4 regions of the Pedobacter sp. R-06 genome follow, and region 2 is predicted to be linked to each of the others. Evidence: riboswitches for the same ligand, from Rfam matches in the RefSeq annotation. Region 2 holds a riboswitch; each other region holds the start of a gene.
What was found. A riboswitch is a leader RNA that binds a small molecule or an ion and turns the genes downstream of it on or off. The one in region 2 is predicted to bind S-adenosylmethionine.
Positions count from the first base shown of each region.

Region 1 (4,083 bases), 1.4 Mb from region 2:
GCGAATCGCCCGTTACACGTAGAAAAGTGCCAGTAAGTTTGTTACCAGTTTGCTTAAATAAACCTACTGTCTTTTCTTCCTTACCATTTGGCGATTTAAAAACTACATCATAAGTGCCAGAATAATCAGCAGTTGCAGGTTTGTCTGCCGTTTTAAAGCGGTAATTTTTTCGTTCGGCAATAATTACCAAAGGTTTGCCCGCTTTATCTTGTTTCCTTAATGTACCTGTTAATTGGTCACCATCTATCGCAAATGCAAGTTCATTATCAAACTGATCCAGTTTTACGAAAAGCGAATCGGCTGTTTGTTTTACAAGACCACCTTCGAAACTTTCTTCAGCATTACGGAAATATAATTTCTGCTGACCACTTTTTTCGCTGATTTCGAAGTTAAAAGGGATCTCTAATCCTTCCTTTACCTTAGCTATTCCACGCCAGCTACCGAGGGCGACAAAGGTTTTTTGTTTTTTCTCTTGAACCTTTGCTGCTTGCTTATTGGCGAAGACAGGATGTTCCTGAGCATAGATAAAAGTTGTTGATATGGCCAATATGGCTGTTAAAAGGGATTTTAGTTTCATTGGGATGTGTATTGACGACTAAATTGGTAGACAAAGATATGGATGTTATTGGCAAAGAAAAAATATTTCAATAAAAATCTATAAAAACTATAGGATAAATGGAATAAGTTATACCTTTGCAGCAGTTATTTTAAAATACTTATCAAGAAAGGCGGAGGGAATGGCCCTGTGAAGCCTTAGCAACCATCTAATTTTTAGAAATGGTGCTAATTCCATCTCAGATGAATCTGGGGTAGTTAAGTCAGTTGTTTGCGTTATCCTTATAAGAATATATGGAGCACTTCTGATTTATGGGGTGCTTTTTTTTTGCCCCGACGCATGCTTGAAAAGTAAATATGGTTAAAGAAAATTATTCAAATGAAAAAAACAGACGAGCTAAAAGCCATTAATACAAACTTTAATGCATACTTCCGAATGCGTATGCCCTGTTAAAACCGCTCCATTTTAACAGGCTTCTTTAGGCTAACCATTCCTTTTTATTTTTAAAAACAAATACGTTTTAGTCGTAGTGGAATTGTTTTGCCCAAAAATATTATCCCTTTTTAACTAATTAACTACACAATATGTTTAAAAATTTAAAATCAATAACGTTTATCTTGCTGCTGTTCCTGGCGCAAAAGCTTTCTGCTCAGGATGTAACGGTTACCGGAACGGTGAAATCGGCAGATGGTGAAACACTCCCTGGTGTTTCCGTTTTAATAAAAGAAACCAAACAAGCCACCATTTCTGATGCAAAAGGAGCTTTTTCTATTCATGCACCAGATAAGGGCACCTTGGTATTTTCTTATATCGGTTTTAAGAGCCAGGAAATACAGATCAATAAAAATGCTGGCCCCATTTCGATCATTCTTCAGTCAAGCGATAATGCGCTTGATGAGGTGGTGGTTACGGCATTGGGTATTTCAAGACAGAAGAAATCGCTTGGTTATGCTGTTCAGGAATTAAAAGGACAGGATTTAGCCGAAGCTAAAGAATCCAACCTCGTAAATGCACTGGCCGGAAAAATAGCCGGTGTTAGGGTAACCAATAGCCAGGGGAGCATGGGTTCTTCGCGTGTGGTCATCAGGGGGGAAACATCTATTGCCGGAAATAACCAGCCATTATTTGTGGTTGACGGGATTCCGGTAGATAATTCTCAGTTAAATTCGGCAGGGGCGAGAGATTATGCCAATACCATTTCGGATATTAATCCCGAAGATATAGAATCGATGAGTGTGTTAAAAGGACCAAATGCCGCTGCACTATACGGTTCGAGGGCTGCAGCAGGGGTTATCCTCATTAAAACCAAAACAGGTAAATCGAAAAAAGGATTAGGCATTGCCATCAACTCAAACGCGGTTTTAGAAACTTTGCTTACGCTGCCTGTGTATCAAAATGCCTTCGGTCAGGGGTCGGAAGGCAAATTTAGCTATGTAGATGGTGCAGGTAAAGGCATTAACGATGGAGTAGATGAAAGCTGGGGGCCTAAATTGGATGGTAGATTAATTCCGCAATTTTATTCGAAGGGAGTAGCCGTTCCATTTGTGGCGCATCCCGACAATGTGCGCGATTTCTTCCAGACCGGATATTCATTAAATAATGGGGTATCGGTTGCAGATGCCGGTGAAAAATACGATTACCGGATTTCATACAATAATCTGAAACAGGTGGGGATCGTACCTAACTCTGGTCAGGGCAAAAACTCGTTTGTGCTGAATACATCATTAAAAATAACACCGAAATTAACCTTAACTGCCAATGCAAATTACAGCAAACTTAATTCTGATAATTTGCCTGGAACGGGCGGTTCGAGATCAACCAGTACCATGTTACAGTTTACCTGGTTCGGCCGTCAGGTTGATATCAACCAATTGAAAGATTATTTGGATGAAAATGGAAAAACGTTTAACTGGAACAACAGCTATTACAGCAATCCTTATTGGGTAGCTTACGAAAATACCGTATCGCAAAACCGTAACCGTATTATTGGAAGTTTAGCACTAAATTATAAAATAATTGATGGACTTGATTTCAATTTCAGATCAGGAACAGACTATTATAACGATAGGCGCAAAGTGAGGATTGCTTATGGCACAAACGGAACACCTTTCGGGTCGTATACGGAAAGTGCTTTTACAGTAAATGAGAACAATACCGACGCTACCTTAAATTTTAACAAACAGTTAAATGATGATTTTAGCCTCGAATTATTGGGTGGTGGTAACATTCGCAGGCAATATATAGAACAGAATGATCAAAGTGCACCTAAGCTAGCCATTGCAGGACTTTATACCCTTAAAAACTCCCGCGATCCATTGGTTTCTTCTAATAATTTATCGAAGTTAAAATCTTATAGTGTTTATGCATCTGGTCAGATTGGCTTTAGAAATTACCTGTTTGCCAACATCACGGCCCGTAACGATTGGTCTTCAACCTTGCCTGCACAGAACAGGTCTTATTTTTATCCATCATTTAATGGAAGTTTTGTAGCAACCGAGGCGTTCGATATTAAAAGCGAAGCCCTTAACTATTTAAAAATACGCGGAGGCTGGTCTAAAGTAGGTAAAGATGCAGATCCTTATCGTTTGATCAATACTTATGCGTTTAGTGCGCCGTTTAACGCAAACCCTCAACTTACCACAAGTAATATCGATCTTAATCCTAACCTTAAACCAGAAACTACCACTTCAACAGAACTGGGTGTTGAGGCTGTTTTCTTTAACAAAAGGTTACGTTTCGATTTAAGTGCATACAATACCAATAGTTACAATCAGATTTTGGCAGCCGATGTAAGTCAAAGTACCGGATTTAGCTCAAAACTGCTTAATGCTGGAAAAATCAACAACAAAGGCATAGAAGCACAGTTGGGTATTACGCCAATTAAAAAACAGTTTACCTGGGATATTGATTTCAATTTCGCTGCAAACAGGAGTAGGGTAATTGAACTCGATGCGGAGAAATTATTAACGAATTACATTGTCGCTACCAATTCAGCGCAGGTAATTGCTACCGTTGGACAACCTTATGGATCGCTTTTCGGAACAGCATTTTTAAGGGATGGCAATGGAAATATTATTGTAAATGCCACAGGTGCACCAGCAACAAACCCAACCAAGCAGGTATTGGGAAAATATACACCAGATTGGATTGGCGGGGTGTACAATACCTTCACGTATAAAGGCATCAGTTTAGGTGTATTGGTTGATGCGAGTATTGGTGGTTCTATTTACAACGGTACTTATGCAACAGGTACTTATACCGGAGTTTTAGCCTCTACACTGCCAGGGAGAGCAGCAGAATACGGAGGTATTTCTTACTATTATCCAGATAATAAAAAGGAAAATGGAACCGTAAGGGTAAACGGAGCTGCTCCGGCAGGTGCAACGGTTTATGATGACGGGATTATTTTTGATGGTGTAACGGCTGATGGTAAACGCAATGAGAAAGTGTTACCTGCCCAACAATATTATAAATCGTTCAGGAATATCGATGAAGCAAATATATTCGATGCCTCTTATGTTAAGCTT
Region 1 is NZ_CP183977.1:2,851,519-2,855,601, reverse strand. It holds gene ACN9MR_RS11680 (TlpA disulfide reductase family protein) at 1-577, opposite strand, end outside; SAM riboswitch class I at 714-820, shown strand; gene ACN9MR_RS11675 (SusC/RagA family TonB-linked outer membrane protein) at 1,141-4,083, shown strand, end outside.
Region 1: linked by a shared signal. The riboswitch ahead of ACN9MR_RS11675 (SusC/RagA family TonB-linked outer membrane protein) and the one ahead of ACN9MR_RS06290 (transferrin receptor-like dimerization domain-containing protein) in region 2 are both predicted to bind S-adenosylmethionine.

Region 2 (4,083 bases):
ATGCGTCGTATCATTACCTGGGGGCTTAGCGAAAAGTTGCCCATATTAAAGGAACTGGACCTTAAGCGTGAAAACATTGGCGATCAGGTATTGAGCGAGGTCTTTGATAAGCATTTTAACCCCAGCGATAAAAATTTCAGGGCTATGTATGCCATATTGATGGGCGGGGTATATTACCTTACCCTGCATGCCAAGATGCAGGAAAACCCGTTTTGTGGAATAGACCTACAGCAGCCTTCGGGTGAGGAAGAGATCAAAAAGGCGCTCAGACAGTTTCTCGATATGGTCTATTCCTAAATTCTCAAAGTTGGATTTGATTGACTTCGGTATGTCTTAATCAAAAAAATTGCGTAACTGCACCTTATTATCCATAGTAGTTTTTTACTCCAATCCCAATTGTCCAGAAATTTTTTGCTTTGTTTAGATCGTCATTCAGCCAATCTTTGTTTTCCTCATATTGATGGCCAGCTTTCATTTCTGAGATACTTTCCTCAACACTTTTTTCTGTTGACCCTCGCCAGATCCCTACCGAGAGATTTATAAACGCATAACAATATTAAGCTTCACTATCATCTATTTCCCCATCATTATTTTCGGTAAGAATTTCTATGAGTTTGTCCGCCCCAATTTGAAACGGGTTGATGCCGTAAACTGAAAGCTCCGTTTTTTCCGGAAACGGCCCATACAGGAATTCTATGAACTCCGTATTTCCATTATTATCAAGATCAATACGAACTTCGAACTGGTCATAAAAAAGTTGTTGTAAATTTGAACCTGCAGAAGGGTTTCCCAGCAATTTTTCAATGTCCGGTTTAGATTGTCCCAATGAAAGTTTTCCAATGTTTTCAATCTTAATTCCTTCTAATGGTAAAATTTCAATCTTGATCATTTTATGAATAATTTTTAAAAACGTTTATAAAGATAAACTTGGTTGCCAACTATAAAGTAAATATATCACATGTTTGTGATATTTATCTATTTCTTTAACTTTGCGTTGTTGGTTTTGTACTGAAACAGCTGATGGTCTGTTAATTAAGGAAAAATAATAAACTAATGAACAGAGATATCTACCGGGACTCAACATGTTTTAACGGAAAAGCTAGGAGACATAATCAAAAATAAATCCGTAAAAAATGAAAATTCTTTATATCGTTCCCATCATTGTACTGCTTGTATTTTTATACTACCTGATTTCAAAAGAAGGCATGGCAAAAGTTGAAGATCAATTACCAGGTAAATTTGCGCAGTACCAGTTGATTGATAGTTCGGGAACCATTAAGGGTGGAAACGCTCAGATGAGCCTTTTACTAGAAAGCAAAAGGAACATCGAACTTTTTTTAACATCAGAGAACAATGTTATCGTCTCTGGCTTTTCAGGAGAAAGAGAAAATTCTTTCATTAAAATCAGTGCTGACGGGAATGTTGCCGATACGCTAAAGTTAATGTCCAGACCGGAGGATATTGTATTTTTAAAGGGTTTTATCGTAGATAAGCAGGCACACCAATATTATAGGTGGAGTTTTAATGGCGCTAAAACGCCGATCAGAATTATTGCACAAAATTCCGGTTTTGATTGGGATGGCGAGAAGCAACATAAACAACTGGCCAATATCGCCAAACAATCCAAAGCTGTTTATGTGGATTATAACTTTAATAGTCCTCTTCCCCAAAAAAAGGTTGGAGATGGACCGCAAACTATGCAGGGGGTGTTCACCTATGCTATTGTCACCTATATTATCTGTGATGAATGCTTTCAGTTTTACACTACTGAAGATATACATAAATATTTTTCAATGTCTTACCTGCAGGAAATGTTATGGAACAATCTTTTCAAGCAGACAGCTAAGCAAAACGGCCCTGATGGAGAGATGATCAGAACAGCGAACATCAGGTACCAATATTTTCAAAGGTTAAAATTGGAAAAGGTTCGCTTTTCTGGTGGGGGAGGGAATGCCCCCGGTTTCACCAAGATGCTGTATCCGGGATACCTTTTTACCAATGTGATTTTTAAAAATGATACCCTGAAGTTGAAAGAGTTTATGTACCTCGATGAAGAATCGCACACTTCATCCGTAGAAATTGATGGGAAAAATATTGGTACGCTTTCTAAAAACAAGGTACAGCCTGTTGAGCCTATCAATGCGTATATGTATTACACAAATGATAACCTACAATACGCTTTGTTTACAAATAATGATCAAAAGCTCTATTTGATCAAATAGGTTGCTGTAAGCATAGTATCTACACTTTCCAGCGTTTAATCTGTTAATCCTCCATCCACTTTAAAAAACACATCAAAATACTAAATATAATCTCTGATTTTAAGGCTGTTAGAACATCTCCATTTCGGTTTCGCTATGCGAAAACGACCATTGGATCCAATTCTGCTTCTCAGAAAGTGGGACTATCAACTACACAACCGAAATAAATAATATAATTCCTATAGGAATACTAGATTATTATTTTTAGTTTTGCGTCATTATATAATACTTATCCAGAAAGACTGAGGGAAGGGCCCTAAGACGTCTGAGCAACCTATACACTTGTAAAAGGTGCTAATTCCTTTCTACCCAAGGGTGGAGAAGATAAGTTGGTTATGCGCATCCGCATGCTAATTTTGAGGTCGCTCAAAGTTTTTCTGGTAAAGAACCCCTAAAAAATCAGAAAATGAAGAAAACTTTTACCTTTTTCACGGCTATTCAATTGCTCTGGCTTCCTTTATTGGCGCAGGAGAAACTGAGTGGATTTAAAATTCAGAACATTCCGATACAGCGTGATATTGAGCAGAAATTTGATGCTGGACTTAATAAAGAAAATATAGGGGCGACCATAAAAGAGCTTTCTGCCACTCCCCATCACTTGGGCGCGAAGGGCAGTAAAACGGTAGCAGAATCTGTACTGAAAAAGTTTAAAAGCTATGGCTGGGATGCAGAAATAGAGACTTATTATGTCTTATTTCCAACACCTAAAACCCGATCGGTAGAACTTTTAGGGAGCAACAAATACAGCGCATCGCTTGAAGAAAAGGCTGTTAAGGAAGATTCAGCAACCGCACAGCAAGGGCAATTGCCTCCTTACAATGCCTGGAGTGCCGATGGTGATGTAAGTGCAGGCCTTGTTTTTGTGAATTATGGTCTGCCAGCTGATTATGAAAAGTTGGAGCGTTTAGGCATCAGCGTAAAAGGCAAGATTGTCATTGCAAAATATGGCAGGTCGTGGCGGGGCACTAAACCTAAAATAGCTTACGAACATGGTGCAGTGGGCTGTATCATTTATTCAGATCCAAAAGATGATGGTTTTGTGAAAGGCGATGTATACCCACAGGGCGCCTACAAGCCAGAATTTGCTGTTCAACGGGGATCGGTAATGGATATGGTAATTTACCCTGGTGATCCATTGACGCCTGGAATCGGTTCTACAAAGGATGCCAAAAGGTTGGAGCGGGCAGATGCCAAAACGATTCTTAAAATTCCGGTTCAGCCCATCAGTTATCATGATGCTTTGCCACTGCTTGCTGCACTTAAAGGTCAGGTGGTACCTACCGATTGGAGCGGCGGCTTGCCCGTTACCTATCACATTGGAGATGGAAGTACGTTAGTGCGTTTAAACCTTGCTTTTAACTGGGATATTGTGCCGGCTTATAATGTTGTAGCAAAACTGGAAGGAAGTAGATTTAAAGATCAGTGGATTATACGCGGTAATCACCACGATGCCTGGGTAAATGGCGCTGCAGATCCGGTAAGTGGATTAGCCTCTTTATTAGAAGAAGCAAAATCTATCGGAAAATTGGCAAGGGCAGGTATAAAACCTAAACGCACACTTGTTTATATTGCCTGGGATGGAGAAGAACAATCCCTTTTAGGTTCAACAGAATGGGTAGAAGACCATGCGGCAGAGTTAAACAGTAAAGCAGTTGCCTACATCAATTCGGATGGTAATGGCCGTGGCTTTTTAGAAGCAGGTGGTTCCCATGCTTTAGAAAATTTTGTTTCTGAAATTTCAAAAGATGTAAAAGATCCTCAGGTGGGTTCTAATATTTTTGAACGCTGGAAAGCCAATAAAGCCATTTCTACAGGCTCGCTT
Region 2 is NZ_CP183977.1:1,482,802-1,486,884, forward strand. It holds gene ACN9MR_RS06275 (TetR/AcrR family transcriptional regulator) at 1-297, shown strand, start outside; gene ACN9MR_RS06280 (hypothetical protein) at 557-889, opposite strand; gene ACN9MR_RS06285 (hypothetical protein) at 1,134-2,222, shown strand; SAM riboswitch class I at 2,488-2,592, shown strand; gene ACN9MR_RS06290 (transferrin receptor-like dimerization domain-containing protein) at 2,668-4,083, shown strand, end outside.

Region 3 (4,083 bases), 790 kb from region 2:
ACTCAATGGGTTTGTGCTGCCGTAATGCGAGCCTAAAACATTAGCGCAAACAACATAATGCTCTTCCGGATTGAATAAAGCATTTTCACCGAACAAACCTTCCCACCATTCAAAAACATCAGCATTGGCGGTAAGTGCATGGCAAACCCAAATCACATTGTCTTTATTTGCATTTAATTTGCCATAAGTTTGATAAGCAATTTGCAGGTTACGGATCTTCTTTCCGCTCTCTAATTTAAACTGTTTGTTATAGCTATATGTTGACGCAAAATTCCCCGAAGTGGATTTTACATTGTCGTTTTTACTGTTATGCATCTTGTAATGTTGTTGTTGTTAAAAAGCCCCTAAGGGGTTTGGGTTTAGGCTTGTAAATGCTCTGCCGGAACTGTAGCATTGATGGTTGCAAATGCCTGTTCGAAATCGGCTTTAATATCATCAATATGCTCAATGCCTACCGAAACCCTCAGTGCATTCGGTTTTACCCCTGCAGCTAACTGTTCTGTTTCGCTTAATTGCTGGTGTGTTGTGGCAGATGGCTGAATGATCAGCGTTTTTGCATCACCCACATTGGCCAGGTGGGATACCAGTTTTAAGTTATCGATTACCTGTGTTGCATTTTCTTTGCTTCCGGTTAATTCGAAAGATAAAACTGCACCAAAGCCATTACTTAAATATTTTTTGGCCAGGTTATTATATTTACTGCTGGCTAAGCCTGGGTACTGAACTTCTTTAACTAATGGATGGTTTTCTAACCAGGTTGCTAATTCTAATGCATTATCTACATGGCGTTGAACGCGGAGCGATAAAGTTTCTAATCCTTGTAATAAAAGAAAAGAATTGAAAGGCGATAGGGCAGGTCCCAGATCTCTTAATCCTTCCACACGGGCACGGATGATAAACTGGATGTTGCCAAATGGTCCGCCGATACCAAAAACATCGCTGAAAACCAAACCATGATAACCTTCTGAGGGCTCAGAGAATTGGGGGAATTTTCCATTGCCCCAGTTGTAATTTCCGCCGTCAACTATAACACCGCCAATACTTGTTCCATGCCCGCCGATCCATTTCGTTGCAGATTCTACAACAATATTGGCGCCATGTTCCAATGGTTTAAACAAATAACCTCCTGCACCAAAAGTATTGTCAACCACTAAAGGTAGATCGTATTTTTTTGCAATTGCGGCAATTTTTTCGAAATCAGGTACACTAAATGCCGGGTTGCCAATGGTTTCGAGATAGATTGCTTTGGTTTTATCAGTAATTTTGCTTTCAAATTCTTCAGGTACATCTGGATTTGCAAAATCGACATGAATACCCAAGCGCTTAAAAGCTACTTTGAATTGATTATAGGTTCCTCCGTAAATGTGAGATGAAGAAACGATGCTATCCCCAGCCTCCAATATATTATTTAACGCTATAAATTGAGCGGCTTGTCCCGATGCCACCGCCAAAGCAGCTACACCACCCTCTAAAGCTGCAATACGTTTTTCGAAAACATCATTGGTAGGATTCATAATCCTGGTGTAGATATTGCCAAACTCTTTTAGTGCAAATAAATTAGCCCCATGTTCGGCATTTTTAAATCCATAAGAAGTGGTTTGATAAATAGGAACAGCTCTTGATCCTGTTGTTGGATCTATTTCCTGGCCAGCGTGTAATTGTAAAGTTTCAAATTTATATGATGTTGACATAATTTCTATTTTTTTTAGTTGATGTGATTAGATAGCAGAAATTAGGATAATCCTAAAACCTAGCAGGGCGTATCCCGATTTCCCGGGACCTTCCAATTTGAAAGAAACAAAAAAGGAAGATTTTTAAATTACTGTATGCAACAGCACATACAAGTAAACGCACGCATATCGCAACAAATAAAAGAAATAGAAGCTTGTCCTACCTGCTTAAGGTTTGCACTGGGTTCGCTTAGCGATTGAAGATTTAATGTTTTCATCAGTTCTAATTTATATCTCCAAATAACACCATGTTATCCGGTCAGGAATTGGCACCTTCTCTTTCTGAGGGTTGCCAGTGGGTCATCGAGCCAGTCTCTCGCCACTTCTTTATAAATCAACCCGTGAAGATTGACTTTTATTTAGCTATCTGCCAAATAATATTCCAAATGTCTGAATTTAATTTTAATCCACAAAATAAAATTTTGAAATTACGTTAACTCATTGAAAATGAATTCTGTATTTTTATGGTGCGATGACAATCTGAAATTTTAATACTGAATTAACGCTTAAAATTCTAAGTTTGTGATACCTATCTAAATTAATTATGATGAGAAATGCAAAATCCCTATGTTTAGGCCTGTTATTTACTATAGCTTGTTTAAATAATGTAAACGCTCAATTCGGAGGCTTAAAAGATAAATTACTAAAAGTAGGCACTGCTCAGGGTGCTAAAGCATTAGGTGTAGACAAGTTTTTAAAGCAACCTGCTGCCATTACCACTAATTTTGAAGACGTAAACAGAGAAGGCGAAAAACTGCCTGATTTTATTAATTCATTAAATTTAAAAGCCCAGCCATTGTATTTACTGCCTAAAAATCCAGAGGGTGGTTTTGTGCTTTGCGAGGGGCTTTACGAAATGACCAATAAAAGCTATTGTTTAAAAGCAGGAACTTTCGCGCCGTCAAAAGGTGATGGTTACATGTTTGCTCCGGTTTTAGGCCCGAAGGAAGAAATTGTGGTTTCTATACTCAAAAGTGCAGAGAAACATCCTGATGTAGACCAGCACGATATTCAGGCTTTACTCTGGACAATCATTGCAAGAACAAAATTTGCCGATTTTAACGGACAGGTTAAAGTAACGGCCATTAAATTGTTAACACCGAAACAACTTACTCAATTGGAAGGTGGTGCTTTAGGTGTTCTGCCTTTCGATGTAATGGAGAAGGCTAAAGATCAGTTACCATCAGGGGTGAGGGCTGTTTTTGAAGCAGAAAATAATATCCGTCAACTAGTGTCGTCCGGAAATTATACTTATGCCGACATGGAGAAATATGCTATTATAGCGGGCATGGCACCACCAAGAAGCGATGTGCCAAGTGGTATCTGGACTAAACACCCTGACGGTTATTATGTGCGTTATTTTCCTTCTGGTTATTCGATTACCAGGGTGCAGGTTTATGTACCAAAAGAATTATTGGCCGGCGGTACAAAATTAATATACGATGCTGCAGGCGACATTGCCTGCCCGGCTAATACGGGATCGCAACGTTTGGCGCAGACAAATGAGCCACTGGAGGCAAATTATTCGTTGAAGTTGACCACGATTTGTAATCCTAAATAAGATATATAATCCTATAAGGTTTTAAAAACCTTATAGGATTTCTTCTTTACCCCAGCGCCTGCGCTAAATCGGCAATAATATCGTCTACATGCTCCAAGCCTACAGAAATACGGAGTAAATTTTTTGGCGTTTTACTATCAGGGCCTTCCACCGAATAACGGTGCTCAATTAAACTTTCTACACCTCCTAAACTCGTCGCTTGCGCAAATAACTGAACCTTATTTGCCACTTTGTGAGCTGCTTCAACATCTCCTTTAACCAGGAACGACATCATTCCACCAAAATCTTTCATTTGTTTCTTTGCAATTTCATGCTGTGGGTGACTTTCCAAACCTGGATAAAAAACAGCTTCAACATTTGGATGTCCGTTTAAATAGTCAGCTATAATTTTTCCGTTTTCGCAGTGACCTTTCATGCGGTAAGCCAGTGTTTTAATGCTTCTGGTTAGTAGAAAACAATCAAAGGGAGAAGGAACAGATCCACCAGTTTGTTGAATATTTTTGATTTTCTCCCACAACTCATCTTTTTTTGCTGTTACTAAAATCCCGCCGAGCACATCACTATGACCGCCCAGGTATTTGGTACTGCTATGCATTACAATATCAGCACCTAACAAAATCGGATTTTGTAAAATAGGCGAAGCAAAGGTACTGTCGCAGGCCATTGTAATGTTTTTGGTTTTAGCTATTTTGGCAATTTCTTCGATATCGGTAACCTTTAATAGTGGGTTAGATGGGGTTTCCGTCCAGATCAATCTGGTGTTAGGTTTAATGCTCGATTGTATCAGGTTTA
Region 3 is NZ_CP183977.1:2,269,904-2,273,986, forward strand. It holds gene ACN9MR_RS09355 (homoserine O-acetyltransferase family protein) at 1-315, opposite strand, end outside; gene ACN9MR_RS09360 (O-acetylhomoserine aminocarboxypropyltransferase/cysteine synthase family protein) at 360-1,691, opposite strand; SAM riboswitch class I at 1,956-2,066, opposite strand; gene ACN9MR_RS09365 (hypothetical protein) at 2,275-3,291, shown strand; gene ACN9MR_RS09370 (trans-sulfuration enzyme family protein) at 3,338-4,083, opposite strand, start outside.
Region 3: linked by a shared signal. The riboswitch ahead of ACN9MR_RS09360 (O-acetylhomoserine aminocarboxypropyltransferase/cysteine synthase family protein) and the one ahead of ACN9MR_RS06290 (transferrin receptor-like dimerization domain-containing protein) in region 2 are both predicted to bind S-adenosylmethionine.

Region 4 (4,083 bases), 1.9 Mb from region 2:
TGCCACGTAACTCCCAGGTATGGAAAAACGGTGTCCAGTCGATATAGGGAACCAGTTCTTCTAAAGGATAATTATCGAAAACCCTTGTACCTGTAAATTCCGGAACAGGCAGGTTAGGTTGAAAATCGATCTTAAATTTATTTGCACGGGCTTCCTCTAAAGTTTTAAACCGTTTATCCGATCGTTTGTTTAAATGCGCTTCGCGTGCTTTATCATACTCAGCCCTGATACCTGCGATGTACTCATCTCTTGTATCCGGATTCATCAAGGTGCTGCAAACGGTCACACTTCTGGAAGCATCTAACACATGGATAGCCGGGCCTGAATAATTTGGCGCTACTTTTACCGCAGCATGGATCCTTGAAGTAGTTGCTCCACCTATAATTAATGGAATAGTGAAACCTTCACGCTCCATTTCTTTGGCAAAGTGAACCATTTCATCCAATGATGGCGTAATCAATCCACTTAAACCAATAATATCTGCATTTATTTCTTTGGCTTTTTTGATGATTTCCTGTGCAGGAACCATTACGCCCATATCAACAATCTCGAAATTATTACAAGCCAATACCACACCCACAATATTTTTTCCTATATCGTGTACATCGCCTTTTACGGTAGCCATTAATACTCTTCCGGCAGATGAGTTCTGGTCCTGATCGGGGTTATCCAGCTTCTCCTGTTCAATAAATGGCAACAAATAAGCTACAGCTTTTTTCATTACCCTTGCCGATTTTACCACCTGGGGCAAGAACATTTTTCCAGCACCGAACAAATCACCCACAATGTTCATCCCGTCCATCAACGGGCCTTCAATCACTTGAATCGGACGGGCATATTTTTGTCTGGCTTCTTCCACATCATCATCCAGGTATTCTACAATTCCCTTTACTAAAGAATGAGATAATCGCTCTTCAACAGAACCTTTTCTCCACTCTTCATCTTTAACCACCTCTTTACCTTTCGATTTTACAGTATCGGCATATTCTACCAAACGCTCAGTAGCATCATCTCTGCGGTTTAAGAGTACATCTTCTACCCTTTCTAACAATTCGGGTGGAATTTCCTGATAAACCTCTAACATCCCTGCGTTTACAATTCCCATATCTAGACCAGCCTGAATGGCGTGATAAAGAAATGCGGAGTGCATCGCTTCGCGCACGGTATTATTCCCCCTAAAAGAGAAAGAAATATTAGAAACCCCTCCGCTCACTTTAGCATGAGGTAAGTTTTCTTTGATCCACCGGGTAGCATTGATAAAATCGACAGCATAATTATTATGCTCTTCTAATCCGGTTGCAACGGTTAAAATGTTCGGATCGAAAATAATATCCTCTGCCGGGAAACCAATTTCGTGCACCAGAATATCGTAACTTCTTTTACAGATTTCTTTCCTGCGCTCATAATTATCGGCCTGTCCCTGCTCATCAAAAGCCATTACTACTACGGCAGCACCGTATTGCATAATTTTGCGGGCACTTTCGCGGAATTTCTCCTCTCCTTCTTTTAGTGAAATAGAGTTTACAATTCCTTTTCCCTGCAAACATTTTAAGCCATTTTCAATAACCGACCATTTAGATGAATCGACCATGATAGGCAATTTGGCAATATCGGGTTCAGAAGCAATGAGGTTTAAGAACTTGGTCATTGCGGCTTCCGAATCCAACATCCCTTCATCCATGTTCACATCAATTATCTGTGCACCGCCTTCAACCTGTTGCAGGGCAACGGCCAATGCAGCCTCGTAATCGCCACTTAGGATCAATTTGGAGAATTTAGGAGATCCGGTAATATTCGTCCTTTCACCAATATTTACAAAAATACTTTCCGGAGTGATGGTTACTGGCTCCAATCCGCTTAAACGCATGTAAGGCTCAAGCACTGGTACTTTCCGGGGTTCAGCTTTCCTTGCGTTTTTAGCAATACAGCCAATGTGTTCTGGCGTGGTACCACAGCAACCACCCACAATATTCACAAAACCTGAAGCAATAAAATCGTCAACCAAATGTGCCGTTTCATGCGGCTGCTCATCATAAGCACCAAATTCGTTTGGCAAACCCGCATTTGGATAGGCCGAAACATAACAACCTGCTTTTGCAGCAAGCTCCTCAATATGCGGACGCATTTCTTTAGCGCCCAATGCACAGTTAAAACCAATACTTAGTGGTTTTGCATGCATAACCGAGTTTAAGAAAGCTTCGGCAGTTTGACCTGAAAGCGTTCTTCCGGAGGCATCGGTAATGGTACCAGAAATCATAATCTCCAGTTTACGGCCAATTACCTCTTCGTATTTTTTAATGGCTACAATAGCCACTTTAGCATTTAAAGTATCGAAAATAGTTTCGATTAATAATACATCAGAACCACCATCTACCAAACCGCGTACCTGTTCGTAATAAGCAGCTTCCAGCTCATCAAAATAAACCGCCCTAAAACCGGGGTCGTTTACGTTAGGCGACATGGAAAGGGTACGGTTGGTTGGGCCAATAGCACCGGCAACAAAACATTTACGATCTGGATTTGCGGCCATGAACTCATTTACAGCTTCTTTTGCCACACGTGCACCTTCAAAACTCATTTCGTAAGAAAGGTCTTCCATCTGGTAATCGGCCATGGAAATGCGCTGTGTACTGAAGGTATTGGTTTCGATAATATCGGCACCAGCCGCCAGGTACTCCAGGTGTATCGTTTTTATAATATCCGGACGCGTGATATTGAGCAGATCGTTATTGCCTTTTACATCACAGGGATGGTTTTTAAATCGCTCCCCTCTAAAATCTTCTTCGGTTAAGGTATATCGTTGAATCATGGTACCCATTGCACCATCAATCACCAAAATACGTTTTTCTAATTCTTCTCTTATGCTCATTCTTGTTGTAAGATTTGAGATATGAGATGTTAGATATGAACTGTTAGATACAAGAGCTGTAAGATATGAGATTGGGTTAGACGCTATGCCTCAAATCTCAAATCTATTTTCTCAAATCTATTTTCTCAAGTCTATGGTCTCAAGTCTCTAAAAGGCCTATTGAAAAAGTTGGTACGAGAATCGTAATCCTAAACTTATCTGTTTCCGCTATTTGCAGAATAGAATTTAGCACCTTGTATGGTTACAGGTTGCTAAGACTTCGTTGGGTCTAATCCCTCCGTCTTTCTTAATAAGCATACAAAAATGCAACAAAGCTACATCAATTCCAAAATTTATCGCTTTGCAACCAAATAAAATTACAAAGGCCATGCAATTCTGCACGGCCTTAAGAATATTGTTCTGTTAATGATTACTTTCTGCTTCCGAAAATACGAAGCAAGAAAAGGAATATATTTAAGAAATCTAAGTATAGAGACAATGCAGCTACAATAGCCATTTTTTTAGATTCGATCTGAAGAACCTGTTCACCGCTAGCTTCGATCCCTTCGCCAATTCTTTTAATTTTTTGCACATCATAAGCCGTTAATGCCGTAAATATGGCAATACCAATGAATGCCATAAATAAACTGAACTGCTCACTTTGAACAAACATATTAATTACACTGGCAATCACTAAACCAATTACCCCAACCATTAAAATCGGCCCGAATTTACTTAGATCGATATTGGTTGTGTAGCCCATAAATGCCATAATTCCAAATATTCCGGCAGCTCCTGCAAAACAGCTCACTACTGAACCTGAAGTATAAGTTAACAAGATAAAACTTAAACTAACTCCAGTTAATACGGAATAAAGTACAAAAACGCCAATTAACGCAGGTAATGATAATCTACTTAAACCGAATCCCATTAATAAAACCAGTCCAAGTGGTGCAAACATGGCTACGTAACCAAAAATTGACATGCTCACTTTACCGGTTGCTGGATTAATATTTAAAAGGTATTGCATTAACTGCTCATTGGTGCCAAATAAATAGGCAGCTACTGTTGATAAACTCAATGCCACGAACATCCATAAGAAAACGTTTGCAAAGAATTTTTTAGAAACAGATTTTTCCTGTACAAAAACACTGTTATCCTGATATTGATAATTTTGTTGTTCCATTTTAAATTTTGTGTATTTAACTATATAAAAATAAATATTTAGTTTAATC
Region 4 is NZ_CP183977.1:6,248,009-6,252,091, reverse strand. It holds gene metH (methionine synthase) at 1-2,869, opposite strand, end outside; SAM riboswitch class I at 3,061-3,165, opposite strand; gene ACN9MR_RS25495 (Bax inhibitor-1/YccA family protein) at 3,279-4,034, opposite strand; gene ACN9MR_RS25490 (hypothetical protein) at 4,073-4,083, opposite strand, start outside.
Region 4: linked by a shared signal. The riboswitch ahead of metH (methionine synthase) and the one ahead of ACN9MR_RS06290 (transferrin receptor-like dimerization domain-containing protein) in region 2 are both predicted to bind S-adenosylmethionine.